Regions from separate parts of the Bacillus tequilensis genome, predicted to be linked through region 1. Evidence: riboswitches for the same ligand, from Rfam matches in the RefSeq annotation. Region 1 holds a riboswitch; each other region holds the start of a gene.
What was found. A riboswitch is a leader RNA that binds a small molecule or an ion and turns the genes downstream of it on or off. The one in region 1 is predicted to bind S-adenosylmethionine.

Region 1 (5,491 bases):
GATTTTTTATTGCAGAATGTTAGATATCATTTAAAAATAAATAATGGCCCTTGAATAGGCAGGGAGAAAATAAATATGTCATAAAAGACTTTGGGAAAATAGTAAAAAGGCTGGGTGATATAATGATTTTATACATTAACCCTCAAGTTAAATATTTTAGGAAATCTAAAAACCGGGAGAATTCCGTCAGAGAAGATTTGTTAATGCAATTTAAATAATTTTGGCAGCAGTTATGATTAATTTACCAAATGACATCGAGGTGATTTTTTATGAAAGCGGAGCAGATCCAAAGAGATCTTGAAAGTTTACACTATTGGGATGCACGGGTCCTGCAATTGGATTCTTATTCTTTCGGTGATGAAATAATAATGATATTTGAAGACACAGACAGTAATGTAAAGTTATCTTTTAGCGGTTGTTCATCATTTTCATTTGTTACAGCTGCTGATGATCGAATAAAACCCTTAAAAGATTTGACAAAGTCCCAAATCCCTTATTTTCTCCAGAATATTGAGATTTCAGCAATCCAGAGCGAAGGGAAAGAATTATTAAAAAGTAAAATCTTAATGCCTCCTTTAAATGTAGAAATTGTATGTCTTACTATTTCTATAAACAAAGCAGCTTGAAATAACTTAAGGCCCTACATAAGGGCCTTAAGTGATGCGATCATTTAATCATTTGCAAGTGGGGAATGCCGGCATCAAGGAATTCTTTTTCGGAAAGCACACGATACCCGTGTTTCTTGTAAAACGGCACAGCCTGCGTTTGCGCGTTTAACATGAAGCCGGAAGCGCCGCCGTCTGCGGCCGCTTCTTCAAGTGCCTTCATAATGATGCCGCCGATACCGTGTGAGCGGTGGCTTTTCAATACGCAAATCCGCTCTAACTTGCCGTAACCATCCTTCATACGCCATCTTCCGGCGCCGACAGGCTTTTCGCCGTCATATACGACAACATGCTCCGCCTCATTTTCAAGTTCGTCAATTTCTTCTTCGGCAGGAACGTTTTGTTCTTTGACAAAGACTTCTTCTCTTACATAAAAAGCATCTTTCATTTGTTCTTCATTTTTTGCGATCACTGCTTCCAAACATTATTCTCCTCTGCCTAACAAGAAGGTTTCGTAAACTGTCCACGATCCGTTTTCCAGCTGGTAAAGCAAGTGGAACCGGTCAACAATTTCTTCATGCGACACTTCCTGCATTTTTAATTGTCCCAGCACATCTGAATGCTCATCGTCGGAAAGGTTTTGGCCGACCGTCACGTGCGGAACGAAATTATATTCCTGTTCACCCGCCAGCACACCGGTGTATAGCTTTTCATTGAGTGTTTTTAATTCTTCCGTCGGCTCTGCTTTGATGTAAATGACATTATTGACAGGCGCAAATGAGCTGTATTTTGTCAGTTTGAGAACGATCGGATGGGACTCCTTGGCGATGCTTCTCAGATGTGATACAAGCTGATCCGCTTTCTCCTCCGAACATTCAAACGAGGCTCTCAGCGTCAAATGGGGCGGGATCAGGGAGTAGCTCGGGTCATAGCGCTTTCTGTAAGAATTCGCAAGGTCTTGGAGTTTTTTTGATGGAAATAAAACAATTCCGTATTTCATAGTATGTCCCTCCTGGAAATAAAGTATGATAGAGTATCAAAGCATTTTTTTCAGCGCCGGCGTGATGAGCGGCTGCCAGTATGTCCATTTGTGATCTCCGTCAAATGGTTCAAAATCATAATCGGAAAGCTTCTGCTCAAGCAGCTGTTTCAGCTTCTGATTCGGTTCTGTGAAGTCGAGAATGTTTCCGTCTGTCGTGTGGACTTCAGTTTCTTTTGTTCCGATTTGGTGATAGATAGAGAGGTGTTTGATGTCGTTTGACTGTTTCACAGCTTCCAATACATGTTTGTCAACATAGGGAGACTGCATGATGATGTTTCCGAACATATTCGGATAATCAAGCGCTGTCATAAGTGACACGGTCGCTCCGAGCGAGTCTCCGATCAGCGTTCGACCGTAGCCGACCTGATACGTTGGATACTCGTCATCCGCAAACGGAACGAGCTCATGGGCGATGAACCGTTTATACGCCGAAAATTTTGAGCCTTCCGGATGGTAGGTGTTTCTGCGCTCTTTTACATCTTTATATGGAACGCCGATAATAATGCTCCGGTCTATTTCCCGTTTAGACAGCAGTTCCTCGACCTGTCTGCCGATTCTCCCCAGCCTGAAATAATCGTGGCCGTCCTGCGCGATAATGACATGGTATTTATAAAGAGGGGAGTAGTTGGATGGCAGGTAAACGAGCAAGGTCATTTCCTCGTTAAGCTCTTTTGAAAAGAATTTCTTTTCTTGCACTGTGCCGTTTTTCGGTGCCATAATACATTCCTCCAGGACATGACTAGACTTTCTTGCTGTTTTCCATTATTGTACCATGAATTATTAGAAATTTCCCTCTTTAAACGGTTCGGAACTCGAAGAAAAAAGTGTTGAAATAAACTGCAAATTGCGCTAATATAAAACAATCAGAAAATTGAAATCGATATTTCTTATCGTGAGAGGTGGAGGGACTGGCCCTTAGAAACCTCAGCAACCGGCTTGTTTTGCATATGTGCAAAGCGCCAAGGTGCTAAATCCAGCAAGCGTTTTTATGCTTGGAAGATAAGAAGAAGCGTTAAACCCCTTCTTCTTATGAAGAAGGGGTTTTTATTATGAAAAGGGAAGGTGTCAGCTATATGTCACAGCATGTTGAAACGAAATTAGCCCAAATCGGGAACAGAAGCGACGAAGTCACGGGGACAGTGAGTGCTCCTATTTATTTATCAACAGCATACCGCCACAGAGGAGTCGGGGAATCGACCGGTTTTGATTATGTCCGCACGAAAAACCCGACACGCCAGCTTGTCGAGGACGCGATCGCCAGCTTAGAAAACGGAGCGAGAGGGCTTGCCTTCAGTTCGGGAATGGCGGCCATCCAAACCATTATGGCGCTGTTTAAAAGCGGTGATGAACTGATCGTTTCATCTGACTTATATGGCGGCACGTACCGTTTGTTTGAAAATGAATGGAAAAAATACGGATTGACGTTTCATTATGATGATTTCAGCGATGAGGACTGTTTACGCTCTAAGATTACGCCGAATACAAAAGCGGTATTTGTGGAAACACCGACAAATCCGCTCATGCAGGAGGCGGATATTGAACATATTGCCAGGATGACGAAAGAGCACGGTCTTCTGCTGATCGTTGATAATACATTTTATACACCGGTCTTGCAGCAGCCGCTTGAGCTGGGAGCTGACATTGTGATTCACAGCGCAACCAAGTATTTAGGCGGGCATAACGACCTGCTTGCGGGACTTGTCGTTGTAAAGGATGAAAAACTTGGAGAGGAAATGTTTCAGCATCAAAATGCAATCGGCGCTGTCCTGCCGCCATTTGATTCATGGCTTTTGATGAGAGGAATGAAGACGCTCAGTCTCAGAATGCGCCAGCATCAGGCCAACGCGCAATCACTTGCGGTGTTTTTAGAAGATCAGGAAGAAATTGCCGATGTGCTGTATCCGGGCAAAGGCGGCATGCTGTCCTTCCGTCTGCAAAAAGAAGAGTGGGTCAACCCGTTTTTAAAAGCACTGAAGACCATTTGTTTTGCTGAAAGCCTCGGCGGGGTGGAGAGCTTTATTACATACCCTGCCACACAGACACACATGGATATACCTGAAGAGATCCGGATCGCAAATGGGGTCTGCGATCGATTGCTGCGCTTTTCTGTCGGAATTGAACATGCTGAAGATTTAAAAGAGGACTTAAAACAGGCGTTACATCAGGTCAAAGAGGGAGCTGTTTCATTTGAGTAAACATAATTGGACGCTGGAAACCCAGCTCGTGCATAATCCATTTAAAACAGACGGCGCAACAGGAGCGGTCAGTGTACCGATTCAGCACGCTTCGACCTTTCATCAATCTTCATTTGAAGAGTTTGGCGCATATGATTACAGCCGCTCAGGCACGCCGACAAGAACAGCTCTCGAAGACACAATTGCCGCATTGGAAGGCGGGACGAGAGGCTTTGCTTTCAGTTCAGGCATGGCTGCGATCTCAACTGCATTTTTACTTCTGTCACAGGGCGATCACGTTCTTGTGACAGAAGATGTGTACGGCGGAACTTTCCGCATGGTGACAGAGGTGCTGACCCGATTTGGTATTGAGCATACGTTTGTTGACATGACGGATACAAACGAAGTAGCGCGAAATATCAAGCCGAACACAAAAGTCATTTATATGGAGACACCGTCAAATCCCACACTTGGCATCACTGATATAAAAGCGGTTGTCCAGCTTGCAAAAGAAAACGGCTGTCTGACCTTTCTGGACAATACATTCATGACACCTGCACTGCAGCGGCCGCTTGATCTCGGCGTGGATATTGTGCTTCACAGCGCAACAAAATTCTTAAGCGGCCACAGCGATGTGCTGTCAGGTCTGGCTGCTGTCAAAGATGAAGAGCTTGGGAAGCAGCTGTATAAGCTGCAAAACTCGTTTGGCGCCGTCCTTGGCGTGCAAGATTGCTGGCTCGTGCTGCGCGGATTAAAAACATTGCAGGTCCGTTTAGAAAAAGCGAGCCAAACAGCGCAGCGGCTTGCGGAGTTTTTCCAGAAGCACCCGGCGGTGAAGCGCGTGTATTATCCGGGCCTGTCTGATCATCCCGGCGCTGAAACCCATAAAAGCCAGTCAACGGGAGCGGGCGCCGTGCTATCTTTTGAGCTTGAAAGCAAAGAGGCCGTTAAGAAGTTAGTCGAGAATGTGTCACTTCCAGTCTTCGCTGTCAGCCTTGGCGCCGTGGAATCGATTTTGTCCTATCCGGCAACGATGTCTCACGCGGCAATGCCTAAGGAAGAGCGTGAAAAACGCGGTATCACTGATGGCCTGCTCCGTCTTAGCGTCGGAGTCGAGCATGCAGACGATTTAGAACACGATTTCGAACAAGCGCTGAAAGAAATTGCGCCAGTGGCAGTTCGTTAAAAAAGAAGCCGGGGTTGGCCCGGCTTCTTTTATTGTTGTTCATCATCAGGATTCAGAATCGCGAGGACTTGATGATCCTCCCAAACGCCATTAATTTTTACATTTTTTCGGGCGATGCCTTCTTTGTGAAATCCCGCTTTTTCTAATACACGCATGGACCCAAGATTACGGGGCATCACACCGGCTTCAATCCGATGCAGTTTCAATTCGTGGAACGCATAATCAACAACCAGCCTGACCGCCTCTGTCATAAGGCCCTTTCCATTGTGGGCTTTGTCTAAAAAATACCCAATGAACGCAGTTTGCAGCGCCCCGCGGATGATTTGAAAGAGCGAAACCGTCCCGATTAATGTATCGTCTGACACTGTGAAAATGCCAAAATGATATTCTTCATCGTTCTCAAGTCTTTCCTGATACTCGGTTATTCGTTTTCTTTGCCCCTCAACCGTATAGTAATCGTCTGCGCGTATCATAGAAAACTGTT
Region 2 (5,491 bases), 860 kb from region 1:
TACAATACGGAGGTTCGCTTTCTTCACCTTTTCCTCCATAAACGTATTAGAGGCGGTCATAGCGATCAGTGTTGCAGCAAAAACCATCATATTCACTCCATAATAATCATACGAACTGACCTCGCCTGCTCCAAAGCTGTTTTTCGTCACAAAGCCCATGATCAGAATAAGAACGAAAGGAAAGACCGTATTGGCGATCACAAGAACCGGATTCCTTATAATATTCATAAAATCAAACGTTATCAATTTTAACAGACTCATTTTGCTCTCCTAATCTCTTAAATTTCTTCCCGTCAGCTCTAAAAATACTGTTTCTAACGATGCCTCTTTTTTGTTCATGCTTAGGATGCCGCAGCCTTGGGCACCCAATTCTGCTATGATTTCACTCAGGTGATCCTGGTTTTGCTGAACGGTCACTTGTAGTTGATGGTCAGAGAAATCAACTTCTGTCACTCCTTTGATTTTTCTAATAGCGTTTTTATTTAATTTCTGAACATGTGCCAGCTGAAAAGCATATGTCATTTCTTTATTCACTTCTTTGTACAGCTCTTCTTTTGTTCCATTGGCAATGATTCTCCCTTCATTCATGATTATAATGCGATCTGCAATCGCCTCGACTTCATCCATATAATGTGTCGAGTAAATAATGCTCGCTCCTCTTGATTTCAGCTCTTTTATCGATTCCAAAATGTGATGCCGGGATTGCGGATCGATTCCTACAGTGGGCTCGTCCATGATAATCAATTTCGGCTGATGTGCAATGGCACACGCGATATTTAATCTTCTTTTCATCCCGCCTGAAAACGTCTTAGGCTTGTCATTTTTCCGGTCATATAGCTGTACGAGCTCCAAAGCCTCTCTGACTCGGGCTTTCAGTTCTTCTCCTCTAAGAGAATAAAGACTCGCAAAAAAACGAACATTTTTCTCAGCGGAAATTTCCTTGTAAATCGCGATATCTTGAGGTACAATTCCGATGCCTTTCTTCATTTCCTTTGACCCTTTTTTCACATTGTGGCCCAGTATTGTCACGTTGCCAGAACTGGCCGACAATACTCCGGATAACACGTGAATGGTGGTGCTTTTCCCAGCACCATTTGGGCCTAACAAGCCAAGAACTTCCCCCTCTCTCACTTCAAAAGAAATCCCATTTACCGCTGTTTTGTTTCCGTACTGTATTTTCAAATTTTCTACAGCCGCCATGTTGTTCATATATTTCTCCTTTTTACATTCTCCGTTTTGAGAATTCCTGCAATAAATTTGTTTTCAAATCGTCCCGATTTTGTTCAATGTCAAAATCAGCAGCGTTTTCTTCAAAGCCATCCTGTTCCTCTCCGTCAAAACTGTACAGTTTCTTCAATAAAACCCACAATGTTTCCAGCTCTTCCGTAGAAAACCCTTTAAATAGATCTGCCATAAAGTACACCGCTTTTTCACCGCATTCCTCCATGACACGCTTGCCTGAATCAGTAATCTTCACATTAACCGCTCGCTTGTCGCGTTTACTCGGAACAGTAATGACATAACCTCTTTTTTCAATACTACTGACAAGCCTATTGATGTTTTGTTTTGAAGTGCCTAATTTTTTTGCGATGTTGTTAAATGTCGTTTCCTCTTCCGGTAAATGCAGTATGGCAACCATCGTCATAAATTGTCTTGACGTTAAGCTTTCATAATAATCGTCTCCGCGTGATTGGATTTTGTTTAAAACAGAAAAAAGTGTAGCGTAAGATTGTTGCATTAAAAATAAATCTTTCAGTTCTTTTGAATAATCCATACTCATCCTCCTCGTTAGACAATATATTGTCTATAACATCATAACACTTCTCGATTAAATGTCAACATATTGTCTATTCTCCTTCAGGAAAGTTAAGTTTGTCAGCTCTCTCCACAAGAAAAGGACAAAAAGCGCCCCTGAAACAGGGCGCTTTCTGATTAAGATGCATATTGAGGAGATGATTCCTCCTGTACTGCTTTTTCCTCAGGTACAGGTATATGAATGCGGTTTACCACAACCTCTCTTGAAGTATTGACGAAAATCGCACTCTCTTTCATCAGTTCAAAATACGTTCTCTGTTACTTGATCGAGCTGAGTAATCAAACCTATCGTATGTGTTTCTTTTAATAGCTGAATGATTTCAACTTCCCGGTATGCCCGGCCTTGCTCCTCCTAGGATTGATAACAAACCGAGCCGAACAATGTTTCAAGCTCGCTCTTTGTGTCCTTCTTTGTTGTATGGTGCTGTAACCAAAAACGTCATGGTGCAAAACGTCCTTTTCATCATATTTTTTCATAAAAAAATCTCTTTCCGAAGATGGAAAGAGATCATATATAAGCGTGCCCTGTCTACAGACAGACGCCGGTATAAACCTTGCTTTCCTATCTTTCAAGCTGACGCTTGCTGGAATTGGTACAATACTGTTGCCAAGGTTTCATTGGACCGGTCCCTCCACCTCTCTGGATAGAAAATGTTGAATATATCATTTTCAGAATAAAGAATACGTTTATCATAAAGAATTCCAAGATTGATGTTAATCTATTTTTTCAGAATTGACGTTATCATCCGAAATGTTATAATTCTTACAAAATATCTAACTAGAGAGAGGAACTGGGCCATAAAATCTTTTGCTACACAACAAAATGGCATTTTTAAGTCCGTTTGCTCGCTTGACTGCCCGGATCAATGCGGATTGTTAATACATAAAAAAGACGGAAAAATTGTGAAAGTGCAGGGAGATCCCGATCATCCTGTCACAGCTGGAAACATATGCAACAAAGTTCGAAACATGACGGAGCGCATCTATGATGAAAAGCGGCTGACTACACCGCTTAAACGGACAGGCGCGAAAGGCCAAGCGATATTTGAACCGATTTCCTGGGAAGAGGCGATTGATACGATCACCTCCCGCTGGAAGCAGCTGATTGATGAAATGGGAGCTGAAAGCATACTTCCTTACAGCTTTTACGGAAATATGGGGAAATTGACAGCTGAAGGAATGGACCGCCGCTTTTTTTACCGCATGGGATCAAGCCAGCTTGAACGGACGATTTGCAGCAAAGCGGGATCTGAAGGCTATAAATATACAATGGGCATAAGCGCGGGAATCGATCCTGAGGAAACCATTCATACAAAACTATTTATTTTTTGGGGAATTAACGCTGTCAGCACAAACATGCACCAAATTACAATCGCCCAAAAAGCGCGAAAAAAAGGTGCCAAAATTGTCGTGATCGATGTACATAAAAATCAGACAGGGCGTCTTGCAGATTGGTTTATTCCAATAAAGCCGGGAACTGACAGCGCACTTGCCCTTGGCATCATGCACATTTTATTTAAAGAAAACCTTCACGATGAAGCATTCCTGTCTGAATACACGGTCGGCTACGACAAGCTCCGTGAACACGTGAAACAGTATAATCCGGAAAAGGTATCAATGATCACCGGGATCAGCACTGAAGATATTTATCAGCTGGCAAGAATGTATGGGAAAGTCTCCCCTTCTTTTATCAGAATCGGAAATGGAATCCAGCATCACGATAACGGCGGGATGATTGTAAGGACGATTGCCTGTCTTCCGGCGATCACCGGCCAATGGCTGCATAAAGGGGGCGGCGCAATTAAGCATAACAGCGGAATTTTAGAATATAACACAAATGCCTTGCAGCGGCCCGACTTATTGAAAGGACGCACACCGAGGTCGTTTAATATGAATCAGCTTGGCAAGGTGCTTTTGGAAACAGATCCGCCTATCCGCTCTCTTTTTATTTACGGAACAAACCCTGCCGTCGTCGCGCCGAAAGCAAACAAAGTCAGACAGGGCTTGCTGCGGGAAGACTTGTTTACTGTGGTTCATGATTTGTTTTTAACGGAAACGGCTGCATATGCGGACATTGTACTGCCTGCAACATCCGCTTTTGAGAACACTGATTTTTATACCTCCTACTGGCACCATTACATTCAGCTTCAGCAGCCGGTGATTGAGAACTATGGAGAAAGCAAGTCTAATACTGAGGTGTTCCGATTACTGGCTGAAGCAATGGGATTCACAGACCAGGAGCTCAAAGATTCAGATGAAGAATTAATCCGTCAGGCGCTTGACCATCCAGATAATCCGTATTTGACTGAGATTGGTTACGATTCCCTTTCTAAGTTTTCATTTATGAAAGCGAAACGCGAAAAGCCCCTGTTTCCAGGCAAACTTCCGACTCCAAGCGGAAAAATAGAATTATATTCAGAAAAAATGAAACAAGACGGCTTCCCGGCTTTACCGACATATACCCCTCTTATATCCGATGACGAGTATCCGTTTATGTATGTTCCGGCGCCAAACCATAATTTCTTAAACTCAACGTTTTCCAACAATGCAAAGCATATCAAGCTTGAAAAGATGCCAAAGCTTTTTATCAATACAAAAGATGCTAAAAAATACGGAATCGGTGATGGAGATCCTGTACGAATTTGGAACAGCCGGGGAGAATGCGAGCTTGCCGCTTCAGTCGGGGAACAAGTACTGTCCGGTGTCGTAGTCAGCCAAGGATTATGGGCGGATGAACCAGGAAAAAAACAGCTTGTAAACGCGCTTACCTCAGACCGCTTATCCGATATGGGCGGCGGCGCCACCTTTTTTTCAGGCCGCGTGCAGATTGAAAAGGCGTGAAAAAACACTTAAAGCACGCTCTGACCGCTTTTTTGTTTCAAAATATGAAACCCCGAGTATGCCAAGCTCGTATAACATAACATCGACATAATGGAGGCATACACATGGACGTTTTTTTAGGAATCGGTATTGCTTTGGCTGGATATTTTATCGGTGAAGGCTTAAAGCAAATGAACCATCAAAAAGGGAATGAACAGAATGATATCTTGCTTATAAAGGAACGGGATATTTTCTTTTACATCGGACATTTTTTAGGAATAACGACAGCAGAGGCAAAGCAGTTAGCCGGGGACAAGACAGACATTCCTTACATCGAAATAAACGGGAAAAAATATGTGCAGAAACATTTATTAAAAGAATGGACATTCACATTAGTTGAGAAACATCAAGGTGAATAAAACAAAACTGAGGAGAGCGAGATTCGTTGTCACGCTCTCCTCAGCTTTGCTGTATAACTCTGTGATAAACGATAAATCCCCATCAATATTCTTTCCTCAAACGGCTCAAGATCCCCGTTCCGCAATGATCGTTTTTGTTTATATCCCCTTTGATTGATGATCTTGATAAACGTATGTATCGTAAAACACTTAGCAAACCAATTCGGGTTGAATGATCTCATTTTGCTCCCATACTGTACCTTTATCCGCGGAGGATTTATTTTTTAAACTATGAAATTGACGCAGCAATGTTAGTGCAATATCCCGAATCACCGTCAATTTCCATATTCAACTTCAGTTCTCTGGTTTGCTTGACACGCCTGAAACTGTCCGTTTATAAAGGATCAGAGAGTCCCAGAACCAGTAAATCACTGCAGCTGCAATACATAACATATAAT
Region 3 (5,491 bases), 120 kb from region 1:
GAAACCGATTTCCGCTTTCTAATAGAAAAACCATCTGCCAGAGGCAGATGGCCATTTCTATATTATACAAGCTGTTTTTGCTGAGCTCTTGCTTGTTTAGCGGCTTCAACCATGTTTTTCAATGCTGCAACCGTTTCTTCCTGCTGTCTTGTTTTCAATCCGCAGTCTGGATTTACCCAGAAGCGGTCAGTCGGACAGACGGCAAGCGCATCAACGATAATGTTGTACATTTCTTCAGTTGACGGTACACGAGGGCTGTGAATGTCATATACACCAAGGCCGAGCCCTTTCAAATAAGGATGGTCTTTTAAGTAATCTAAAAATCCTCCGTGGCTTCTGCTGTGTTCGATTGTAATCACATCGGCATCAAGATCATTGATTGTATCAACAATATCTTCGAAGTTGCTGTAGCACATATGCGTATGAATCTGCGTCTCGTTTTTCACGGAAGAGGTGGTTAATCTGAATGCTTCTGCCGCCCAAGTCAAATACTCATCCCAATCGCGGGTTTTTAATGGAAGGCCTTCGCGCAGCGCCGGTTCATCGACTTGAATGATTTGAATGCCCGCATCTTCAAGCGCTTTTACTTCTTTGCGAAGGGCCAGCCCGATTTGGAAGGCGATTTCTTTTCTCGAAATATCGTTTCGAGGGAAAGACCAGTTTAAGATCGTAACCGGACCCGTCAGCATTCCTTTCACATGCTTGGAGGTCAATGACTGTGCATAGACCGTGTCTTTCACTGTCATCGGCTCAATAAATTCTACATCTCCGTAAATGACTGGCGGGCGGACACAGCGTGAGCCGTATGATTGAACCCAAGCGTATTTCGTGAAGGCAAAGCCGGCCAGTTTCTCACCGAAGTATTCGACCATATCTGTCCGTTCAAATTCACCGTGAACAAGAACATCAAGCTCCAATTCTTCCTGAATATCAATCCATCTTTTTGTTTCTGCATTGATAAAGTGTTGATACTGTTCATCAGACCATTCGTTTTTCCGCCATTTTTGGCGTGCGCTCCGCACTTCAGCAGACTGCGGGAAGCTCCCGATCGTCGTTGTCGGCAAAAGCGGAAGTCCGAGAGATTTATTTTGCAGAGCCAACCGTTCGTCGAATGGAATCGGGCGCTTGAAGTCTTTATCGGTTAATTGCTCAAGTTCTTTCTTTTGTTCAGTGTTTGCACCTGTTGCAAACTGCTTGAGCGCCTGAATGTCAGTTTTAGCCTGCTGAATTTGTTCGCTGATTGCCGCTTTTCCTGATACTAAACCTTCTTTCAAAGCTGTCAGCTCGGCTAGTTTTTCTTTTGCATAGGATAATCCGTTCAGCAGGTCCTTCTCCAAATGCTCGTCAGGGTGCTTCGCTACCGGAACATGCAGCAGGCTGCTGGAAGGCTGAATCCACAGCTCATCTACTTTTGCAATGCTGAGGATATCGAGAACGGCATCGAGGCGTTCTTCAAGATCCGCTTTCCAAATGTTGCGTCCGTCAATCACGCCGGCTGCCAGCACTTTGTCTGTCGGAAAGCCGTGTGTTGTCAGCTGTTCGAGGTTTCTGCCTTTATCGTGAACGAAGTCAAGTCCGATTCCCTGTACTGGGTAAGAGATCAGCTCTTCATAAGCATCAACAGAATCAAAATATGTCTGTAAAAGTACATTCAGAGATGAAAGCTCACTTGTTATGCTTTCGAATAATTGTTTTGCGCTGCGGACATCTTCGCCAGAGGCGGTAACAAGCGCTGGTTCATCGATTTGCACCCATTTAACGCCTTCTTGTTCTAGCTCTTTCAAAAGCTGTACGTATAGCGGCACCAATCGTTTTTGGATTGCTTTTGCTTCAGACGGGTCATAGCCTTTAGCAAGCGTGACGAATGTATAAGGGCCGACAATCACAGGTTTGGTTTCAACGCCGTATTCCTGCTTGATCCGGCGATAATCTTCGAGCTGTTTGTTTCTTGTGAGGCGGAACTCAATGCTCTCATCATACTCTGGCACGATGTAATGGTAATTTGTATTAAACCATTTTGTCATTTCACTGGATACGGCGTCTTTAGTTCCGCGGGCGATAGCGAAGTATGTATCGGTAGCGTCAGTCAAATGTCTGAATCGTTTCGGAATCCAGTTGAAGCTGACGGCTGTGTCGAGTACATGGTCATACTGTGTGAAATCAGAAACAGGCACAACATCAATCTGCTGGTCAATTTGTGTTTTTACGGCAGATAAAAACAGGTCGTCGATTTGCTTCAAAAATGTATCTTTGTCAGTGCTGCCTTTCCAATACGCTTCAAGTGCTTTTTTCCATTCCCGGTTCAGTCCGATTCTCGGAAATCCTAGATTCGATGTTTTGATGGTTGTCATTGTTTCTCCTCCTTTATATATAAAACACTCTCGTTAACCCGCGGATACAGGCTGCTAAGAGGTTTTCTCACAACAAAAAGCCTCTTTCCCATGAGAGAAAGAGGCTTTTTTTGCGTAAAACACTGCCTCTCTCATCTCTCAGATACAATCTGATGGAATTAGCACCGTGCCTTATGAGACATCAGTCTCGGCGCGAAAAGCAGTGCGCCCCATTTCACAATGGAATTACGGTCGGTTGCTGTTGGGGTCAAAAGGCCAATCCCTCGCCCAACTCTCGATAAGAGAAAATGTTATTAATTTTTTGAAAAGTTGAATCATTTGTTGGTAATCTTAACAGTAATTCAAATTCGTTGTCAATATAGAATTTGAAATTAAAATGACATCATTTGGTATATATTATATAAGAAAAATAATTTTATAGGACCATTAAATGTGATTGCTCTGCTCTGTCTGCAAGCTCATCAAGAGAGGTTAAATAGAGGAATCCATTGCCTGCCAGCGTTTTTGCAATCTCAAGCGGAAGTGTCCTGCGGATCAGCTGTGCATAAACCTCGGATTCAGAAAGCTTTCTTTGAAATGATTCTTCTTCATAGCTTTTGATAAGAGCAAGCGCTCCGCTGACATGGGGGGCAGCCATTGAAGTGCCGGTAAGCTTACCGTACTTCTTGTTAGGAAGGGTAGACAATATATTTTCTCCCGGTGCAACAAGATCAATCTCCTTATTGGCGTTAGAAAATTCTGATAATTTTCGCGCTACGGAAACAGATCCAACCGCGATGACTTCATTATAAGCTGCAGGATAGGAAAGCTCTTCCGTGCGTTCGTCTCCGTCACCTTCATTTCCTGCTGCACAAACAACAAGCACTCCGTTTTTGACGGCGTTTTGCACCGCTTCTTTCAGCTCTGGCACATCGCTTGGTCCGCCAAGGGACATCGAGATGATATCGGCTTTTTGTTCCACAGCGTAGTTAATGCCGTTAATAATCCATTCGTACTGTCCGCTGCCGTTTTCACCGCCAAGAACCTTCACAATCAATAGGCTTGCCTCAGGCGCAACTCCGGCAATGCCGCCGTTTGAATCATTAGCAGCAATCGTTCCGGCGACGTGTGTGCCGTGTCCGTTGTAGTCGGAAATCACATCGTCCTTGCCGCCGTCATCATCCGTGAAGTTCTTTCCGCCGATGATTTGGTTCTTTAAATCAGGATGGCTTGTGTCGCAGCCCGTGTCCAATACAGCAATTTTTACATTCTTGCCTTTTACCCCTTTTGCCCACATTTCTGGCGCCTTAATCACTTTAATGCCCTCAGGAAGCTCGTTTACATCCATGATCTGCTCATTCGTCACATACGGGATCAAGCGGATTTCACCATTCATAAAAAAGCCCTCCTTTTTTATGCTTTCAAGTGGATTCAAGGGTGTTGCCTCATATTATATGAAAAAAGCAACCGTTCGGACAGAGCCATTTGAAGCATTTTGAAAAAAGAGGATACAATCCAAAGAATTAGTGATTTTCAAAATATTGGATGGCTTCAGCGTGTATGACTGGGATTCGGCTTTGAGTCAAGTTATAATAGGGTTGGAGAAAGGAGCAGTGTGATGAAACTGAATGAACAATTATATGCGTTTTTTTCAGAGCATGTAGAGCAAATGGCCGAGGAATGGATAGAAACGATGAAGGATAGTGATCCAAATTCGCTTTACGCCTTACATAATGCCACAGTGACGGAAGAATTAAAAGAGCAGGACAGGGAATTTTACCGGCATCTGAATTACATGTATGTTTTACCGGAAAAACAATTTCTCGAGGAATTTCAAGAGTGGGTCATTGAGCTGACGAATGATCAAAAGCATCTCGACACTCCAGTTCAGTACGTCATTCGGGAGTTTATGAGAAACCGTAGATTATATACGAAGTATTTTGAGCAATTCGCAGAAGAAAATGAGTCGGCGTTTGAACCGGGAGAGAAACAAAAATGGGCCGATTTGATTGTGAAAGTTTTTGATTTTACCATTTATACATTCGTCGATCACGCTGAAACGAATGCCAAACAGCAATTAAACGCTCAGAGAGAAATGATATTGGAATTAAGCTCGCCTGTCATTACACTGAGCAAATCAACAGCTCTGCTTCCGCTTGTCGGTGACATTGATACGGAGCGGGCAAAGTTTATTCTGGAAAACACGCTTCATGCCTGTGCAAAAAGACGAGTGGAGCATCTGTTGATCGATTTGTCAGGCGTTGTGGTCGTTGATACGATGGTGGCTCACCAAATTTTCAAATTGATTGAGGCGCTCAATTTGATCGGTGTCCGGTCAACTCTGTCAGGAATCAGGCCCGAAATCGCGCAAACCGCTGTACAGCTGGGGATTGATTTTTCGAACATTACAATTAAAACCAATCTTGCTCAAGCTTTAAACTATCATCAATAAGAAGAACATCCGCTATCAGTGATAGCGGATGTTTTTATGAGACAAAGCAAAAAGATACGAGAAAAGATCCTGCGAACAGCAAGAGAACGAGGCAAAAGAACAGCCAATCGCGTCTGTTCACAGTCAGTGTCCGGTAATAAGTCCGGTTTCTGCTTCCTGTAAAACCTTTCGATTCCATCGCGAGCGCCGTCCGTTCCGCTTTTCTGATAGCGCTTGCCAAAAGCGGGATGGTATACCGCTTTAACGCGCTGATTTTTTCGATGAAGCCGCTTTCCGCTGCTCCTCCTCTAATTTGATGAGCCTGCTGGATCAGCCGGACCTCATCCTTTAAGAGCGGAAGAAAACGAAAGCCTGCAATGACGCCATAAGCAAGCTTTGGTGAGAGCTTGCACTGCTGAACAAGGCTCAGCATAAATAAAATCGGATCAGTTGTAAAAACAAACATCATCGACAAGGCGGAAAAGCACAAAATACGAAACCCGAGAGAGATGCCGACAGACACATTATCGCTGTTGATCGAGATAGGGCCGGCTTGAAACAAGAAATTATCCGGAGTTGTCGGCACCTTGCCAAAAACAGCGGCTGTCCACACGCAACCGAATGCCAAAATCAAAAACGGAATCGTAAACAAGAACCATTTTTTCAATGGGATTCTGGCAGCCGTTAGGACACCCGTAATGATGATGATATAAAAACACGCAGGGGTGTA
Region 4 (5,491 bases), 150 kb from region 1:
AGAACATCAAGGCGAAATCATGGTGGAAAGTGAAGAAGGGAAAGGCACCGTTTTCCACCTTACGCTTCCCGTCAGACAAAATGCTGAAGAAAGAAGGATTGATGAATGAACTACTACACGACAGCGGAAACGCCGCTCGGAGAACTTTTCATTGCCGAGGAGGATGACCAGATTACCCGTCTGTTTCTCAGTCAGGAAGATTGGATGGATTGGAGAGAAACGGTTCAGAATACTGAGCGCAAGGAAACACCTTATCTGGCAGAAGCGAAAAAACAGCTTCATGAATATTTCACCGGTGAAAGAAAGACATTCTCACTGCCGCTGAGTCAAAAGGGCACCCCTTTTCAGCAAAAAGTGTGGGAGGCGCTGGCGATGATACCATACGGAGAATCCAGAAGCTATGCTGACATTGCCGAAGCGGTAGGCAGTCCGAAAGCGGTGCGCGCAGTCGGACAGGCTAATAAACGAAACGACCTGCCGATTTTTGTCCCATGTCACAGAGTGATCGGCAAAAACAGCTCGTTAACAGGGTACGCTGGGAGCAAAACCGATATCAAAGCATTTTTGCTGAACATCGAGAGAATCTCCTACAAAGAAAAATAAAACATATGGTACGTTCCTTTTTTTCGCGGCTGACATATCATTTTATTAAGTGAAAAAAGTTGGTCTGATGAAAAAGGAGGACAAAGCAATTGAAGCCGAGCCGCTCTGAGAAAATTGCCGTTTTTGCCAAACTGTTTGTGAAACTGCATATCATATCAAGCGCTCAAAAAGATGAAATCATCAATATGAATAAAAACAAACAAAAAAACCGCTGACTCGCTCAAAATGAGCAAAGGGCAGCGGTTTTTAGTGGACCTTTTCGCCTTTGAAGAGCTGTTCAATCTCTTCTTCATAGTTACCGGTCATAATCCCTTTTTCAGTAATAATTCCTGAAATGAGATCATGGGGTGTAATGTCAAAAGCGGGATTAAAGACGGGCACTTCAGATGGAGCGGTCCGGACTCCTGAAATCTGCCTGACTTCCTCGGGATCGCGTTCCTCTATCGGGATATCAGCGCCAGATTTCACTTTCGTATCGAATGTGGATAATGGTGCAGCGACAAAAAACGGGATATCAAAGGCGTTGGCTAAAATTGCGAGACCGTATGTTCCGATTTTATTTGCCGTATCACCGTTCTTTGCAATGCGATCGGCGCCGACGATGACAGCAGAAATTTGTTTTTCCTTCATCGTATGGGCGGCCATGCTGTCAGTGATCAAAGTGACATCAATGCCGCCCTGCATCAGCTCCCACGCAGTCAGGCGCGAACCTTGAAGAACAGGCCTTGTTTCACAGGCATAAATGTGCAGTCCCAAATCTTTTTGTTTGGCCAAATAAAATGGAGCCAGCGCCGTACCGTAGCGGCTTGTCGCGATAGAGCCGGCATTGCAGATTGTCATAATCCGGTCGCCTTTTTTGAAAAGCTGCAGGGCGTTTTGACCGATCATCCGGCACGTTTCCTCATCCTCGACCTGAATTTGAATCGCTTCATGGACAAGGTTTGTTTTTGCTTCATTTACGGAAATGGCGTTTTCGATCGAATGGCGCAGTCTCTCAAGCGCCCATGATAAATTAATGGCGGTGGGCCGTGAGCTGTTTAAATACTCTTTGATATCATCCAGTCTGCGGCGGAATTCAGTAACATCATCCGTTTCAATGTCTTTTGCAGTAAGCGCAAGTCCGAAGGCTGCCGTAATGCCGATCGCCGGGGCGCCTCTTACTTTGAGCGTGACAATGGCATCAAATACATCCTCTTTCGTTGCCAGTTCTAAATATTCCGTCACATCAGGAAGCTTTTGCTGATTTAAAATGGTAATAGCTGTTTCTTTCCATTCAACAGAACGCGGAACAGCAAATGAATAGGTCATGAACAGATCATTCCTTTACAAGTAACTCAAATAATTCAGTAACATCTGTTATCGTCTTGAATTCCGAACGTTTTTCGATAAAGGCTGCGCCGGTTGTAAGCGCCAGACGCTTTCTGCCGATTCGTTTATCAAACGGCACGATCGTATCCAGATCATCAACATGGGCAAGGCCGACCGTGCGGCGTATCAGCTCGCAGCCCGCAAACCCGATTGCCTCTTCAAGAATATGACTGAGCGTATCAGAAAGGTAACCGTCGATGTTGGCGTAAACATCCAAACTGTCCTTCTCCCAGGCTTCAGTGAATGTTTTTTGAAATGTTTCCCAAACCTGCTTGACATGTTGATATAACGGCTCTCTGGCATCACCGTCACGCCCGAGTGCATTCAAATATAAGTTGGCGATAAATTGGCCCACATCAAAGCCAATCGGTCCGTAAAAAGCAAATTCAGGATCAATTACCTTTGTTTCATGCTCGCTGGCAAAAATGCTTCCTGTATGCAAGTCACCGTGAATGAGTGTTTCTGCCGATGTTAAAAATGACTTTTTGAGCTTTGCGGCCTCGATTTTGACGTTGTCATTATTCCAAAGCTCTTCGACAAAAGGACGAAGCTCTTCTTCAAAATCATTTGTGTCATGGTCAAAGAAAGGGTCTGTAAAGACAAGTCTTTCCGTTATGTCGCACAGCTCCGGATTTGTAAACTGTTTAACAAGCTGTTTTTTGACCTTAGGTTCAAGCGCGTAATCCGATGAATAGAAAAGTGTTTTTCCTAGAAATTCACCGATGTGCTGTGACAGGTAAGGGTAGTTTTCGCCCTCAATGAGTCCTTTTCTTGCGATTTTCAGGTGAGAAAGATCCTCCATGACGGTAACCGCCATTTCAGTATCGGAATAGAACACTCTTGGAACGAGATGAGGGACATGCTCGCCCTGACGGATGAGAGCGCTGCTTTCGATTCTTGCGCGATCGATTGTCAGCGGCCAGCTTTCTCCGACGACTTTTGCATAAGGAACCGCCTGTTTAATGATCAACGCTCTGTCATGTTCTTGATCATAAATATGAAAAACGTAATTTAAGTTGCCGTCACCGATCTCCTGGCATGTCAGTGTGCTTTTGCTTGGAAATAAACCAAGTTTTACCGCCAGTGCCACTGCGGAGCTTTCATTTAACGTTTCGTATAAAGGTGTTTTTGTGACTGCCATTGTCATAACCTCCAATTTATGTAATCGCTAGATGCGTTTGCAGCTGAAGCGCAGTAAAAAAAGCCTCCTTCTCAGAGAGAAGGAGGCTTAACATCTATGTCCGCCTCTCTTATCTCTCAGATCAGATCTGAATGGAATTAGCACCGTGCCTTAAGAGACAAGCGTCTCGGCGCGAAAAAGATGCGCCCCATTTCACAATGGAATTACGGTCGGTTGCTGTTGGGGTCAAAAGGCCAAATCCTTCGCCCAACTCTCGATAAGAGAATATATTCACTTGTTAAACAATTCTAATTTATCAGTTGATGAACATAGTAACAGGTGTTTTAGTAAGTTGTCAATCTATTTTTTAATATAAATCTTTTCTGATATCATCGAAAACAGGTATACGCTTACGCACCTCAACGCTTTCATGAAGGTCGATTTCCGCTCGGACAATACCTTCTTCCAGGCCGCCTTCAGCAAGTACGCGCCCCCATGGATCAATAAGCAGGCTGTGTCCGGCAAATTCATTATCGGGATTTGAACCGGTACAATTGCAGGCGGCGACAAAGCATTGATTTTCAATGGCGCGGGCAATAAGCAGGCTTTTCCAATGGTCAAGGCGTGGAAGAGGCCATTCCGCGGAAATAAACAGCACGTTGGCACCTTTTGTCGTATGTTTTCTGATCCATTCCGGAAAACGGATATCGTAACAGATCAGCCCAGAGCATTTGACGCCATCAAGCTCAAAGTACCCATCTTCTGAACCGGCTGATAAATACACATGTTCATCCATCAGCTGAAAGAGATGGGCTTTTCTATATTCCTTAATGATTTGTCCTTCCTTATCTGCAATGTACATCGTATTATAAACATCAGAATCCTCTCTGACAGCAACTGAACCGGCAACAATATGAACGCCATGTTTTTTAGCCGTTTTCTTTAGCCAGCTCTGAGCTGAACGACCGTCTTCATCAGCCAGCTCATCAAGATTGGCCAGATCATATCCGGTCGTCCATAGTTCAGGCAGAACAATCACATCAGCATGTTTGCTTTCTTTTTCGATAAAACTTTCAGCCTTTTTTATATTTTCTGAAGGTTTTCCGTAAGAAATATCAAATTGAAGACAAGATATCGTCCATTTCATTTTTTTACGCCCCCAAATTTTTCTTTACTTTTTTGATTTAACCATATATGATGATGGACTATCATTTCAAGATTTTTTTAGAAGGTGAGAATAGATGATATTTGAACAGTCTCATGTATTGAAGGAATTGCCTAAACAGTTCTTCGCTTCTCTGGTGCAGAAAGTGAATCGAAAGCTCGCGGAAGGACACGACGTGATCAATCTTGGACAGGGAAATCCGGATCAGCCGACTCCGGAGCATATCGTCGAGGAAATGAAACGGGCTGTTGCCGATCCTGAAAATCATAAATACTCGTCTTTTCGCGGCTCGCACAGTCTGAAGTCAGCTGCCGCAGCATTTTACAAAAGAGAATACGGTATTGATCTCGACCCGGAAACTGAAGTTGCTGTATTATTCGGCGGGAAAGCGGGTCTTGTCGAGCTCCCGCAATGCTTGCTGAATCCCGGTGATACGATTTTAGTGCCCGATCCGGGTTATCCTGATTACTGGTCAGGTGTCACACTTGCGAAAGCAAAGATGGAAATGATGCCGCTTGTAAAGGAAAGGGCGTTTCTTCCTGATTATAGCAGCATCGCAGCTGAGGTGAGGGATCAGGCAAAATTGATGTATTTAAATTATCCGAATAATCCGACCGGGGCTGTTGCTACCTCTGAATTTTTTGAAGAAACCGTGAGCTTTGCAAAAGAAAACGGGATTTGTGTCGTTCACGATTTTGCTTATGGCGCTGTAGGATTTGACGGGAACAAGCCGTTAAGCTTTTTGCAGACTGAAGGTGCGAAGGATATTGGCATCGAAATTTACACGCTGTCAAAAACGTATAACATGGCAGGATGGCGGGTCGGCTTTGCCGTTGGAAACGCTTCGGTCATTGAAGCGATTAATCTTTATCAGGACCATATGTTTGTCAGTCTTTTCAGAGCGACTCAGGAGGCTGCAGCGGCGGCACTGCTTGCTGATCAAACGTGTGTGGCGGAGCAAAATGCCCGCTATGAGAGCAGGCGAAACGCTTGGATCGCGGCATGCCGGGAGATTGGCTGGGATGTGACAGCTCCGGCAGGTTCATTTTTTGCATGGCTGCCTGTGCCTGAAGGCTATACATCTGAGCAGTTCTCCGACCTTTTGCTGGAAAAAGCGAATGTGGCGGTTGCGGCTGGAACCGGCTTCGGTGAATATGGCGAGGGCTATGTCAGAGTCGGACTGCTGACAAGTGAAGAAAGACTTGAGGAAGCCGCCTATCGAATTGGGAAACTGA

Region 2: it holds a riboswitch for S-adenosylmethionine, as region 1 does, so the genes downstream of both, G4P54_RS21295 (hydroxyacid dehydrogenase) here and metI (cystathionine gamma-synthase/O-acetylhomoserine thiolyase) in region 1, are expected to answer to the same signal.
Region 3: it holds a riboswitch for S-adenosylmethionine, as region 1 does, so the genes downstream of both, metE (5-methyltetrahydropteroyltriglutamate--homocysteine S-methyltransferase) here and metI (cystathionine gamma-synthase/O-acetylhomoserine thiolyase) in region 1, are expected to answer to the same signal.
Region 4: it holds a riboswitch for S-adenosylmethionine, as region 1 does, so the genes downstream of both, mtnK (S-methyl-5-thioribose kinase) here and metI (cystathionine gamma-synthase/O-acetylhomoserine thiolyase) in region 1, are expected to answer to the same signal.

The regions. Positions count from the first base shown of each region.
Region 1 is NZ_CP048852.1:1,182,828-1,188,318, forward strand. Features, by position in the region: gene G4P54_RS06250 (hypothetical protein) at 270-626, shown strand; gene G4P54_RS06255 (GNAT family N-acetyltransferase) at 667-1,086, opposite strand; gene G4P54_RS06260 (YjcG family protein) at 1,090-1,605, opposite strand; gene G4P54_RS06265 (esterase family protein) at 1,642-2,364, opposite strand; SAM riboswitch class I at 2,532-2,653, shown strand; gene metI (cystathionine gamma-synthase/O-acetylhomoserine thiolyase) at 2,721-3,842, shown strand; gene metC (cystathionine beta-lyase) at 3,835-5,007, shown strand; gene G4P54_RS06280 (GNAT family N-acetyltransferase) at 5,037-5,491, opposite strand, start outside.
Region 2 is NZ_CP048852.1:2,040,015-2,045,505, forward strand. Features, by position in the region: gene G4P54_RS10675 (ABC transporter permease) at 1-261, opposite strand, end outside; gene G4P54_RS10680 (ABC transporter ATP-binding protein) at 271-1,209, opposite strand; gene G4P54_RS10685 (MarR family winged helix-turn-helix transcriptional regulator) at 1,223-1,774, opposite strand; partial or broken gene G4P54_RS21295 (hydroxyacid dehydrogenase) at 2,060-2,258, opposite strand; SAM riboswitch class I at 2,375-2,466, opposite strand; gene G4P54_RS10695 (molybdopterin oxidoreductase family protein) at 2,614-4,656, shown strand; gene G4P54_RS10700 (hypothetical protein) at 4,761-5,054, shown strand; gene G4P54_RS10705 (UPF0715 family protein) at 5,388-5,491, opposite strand, start outside.
Region 3 is NZ_CP048852.1:1,298,468-1,303,958, forward strand. Features, by position in the region: gene G4P54_RS06955 (histidine phosphatase family protein) at 1-22, shown strand, start outside; gene metE (5-methyltetrahydropteroyltriglutamate--homocysteine S-methyltransferase) at 63-2,351, opposite strand; SAM riboswitch class I at 2,480-2,635, opposite strand; gene isp (serine protease Isp) at 2,767-3,726, opposite strand; gene rsbRB (RsbT co-antagonist RsbRB) at 3,949-4,782, shown strand; gene thiX (HMP/thiamine ABC transporter permease ThiX) at 4,817-5,491, opposite strand, start outside.
Region 4 is NZ_CP048852.1:1,333,398-1,338,888, forward strand. Features, by position in the region: gene kinE (sporulation two-component system sensor histidine kinase KinE) at 1-109, shown strand, start outside; gene G4P54_RS07125 (methylated-DNA--[protein]-cysteine S-methyltransferase) at 106-603, shown strand; gene G4P54_RS07130 (hypothetical protein) at 693-818, shown strand; gene mtnA (S-methyl-5-thioribose-1-phosphate isomerase) at 850-1,911, opposite strand; gene mtnK (S-methyl-5-thioribose kinase) at 1,919-3,112, opposite strand; SAM riboswitch class I at 3,219-3,375, opposite strand; gene G4P54_RS07145 (carbon-nitrogen family hydrolase) at 3,459-4,238, opposite strand; gene mtnE (methionine-glutamine aminotransferase) at 4,333-5,491, shown strand, end outside.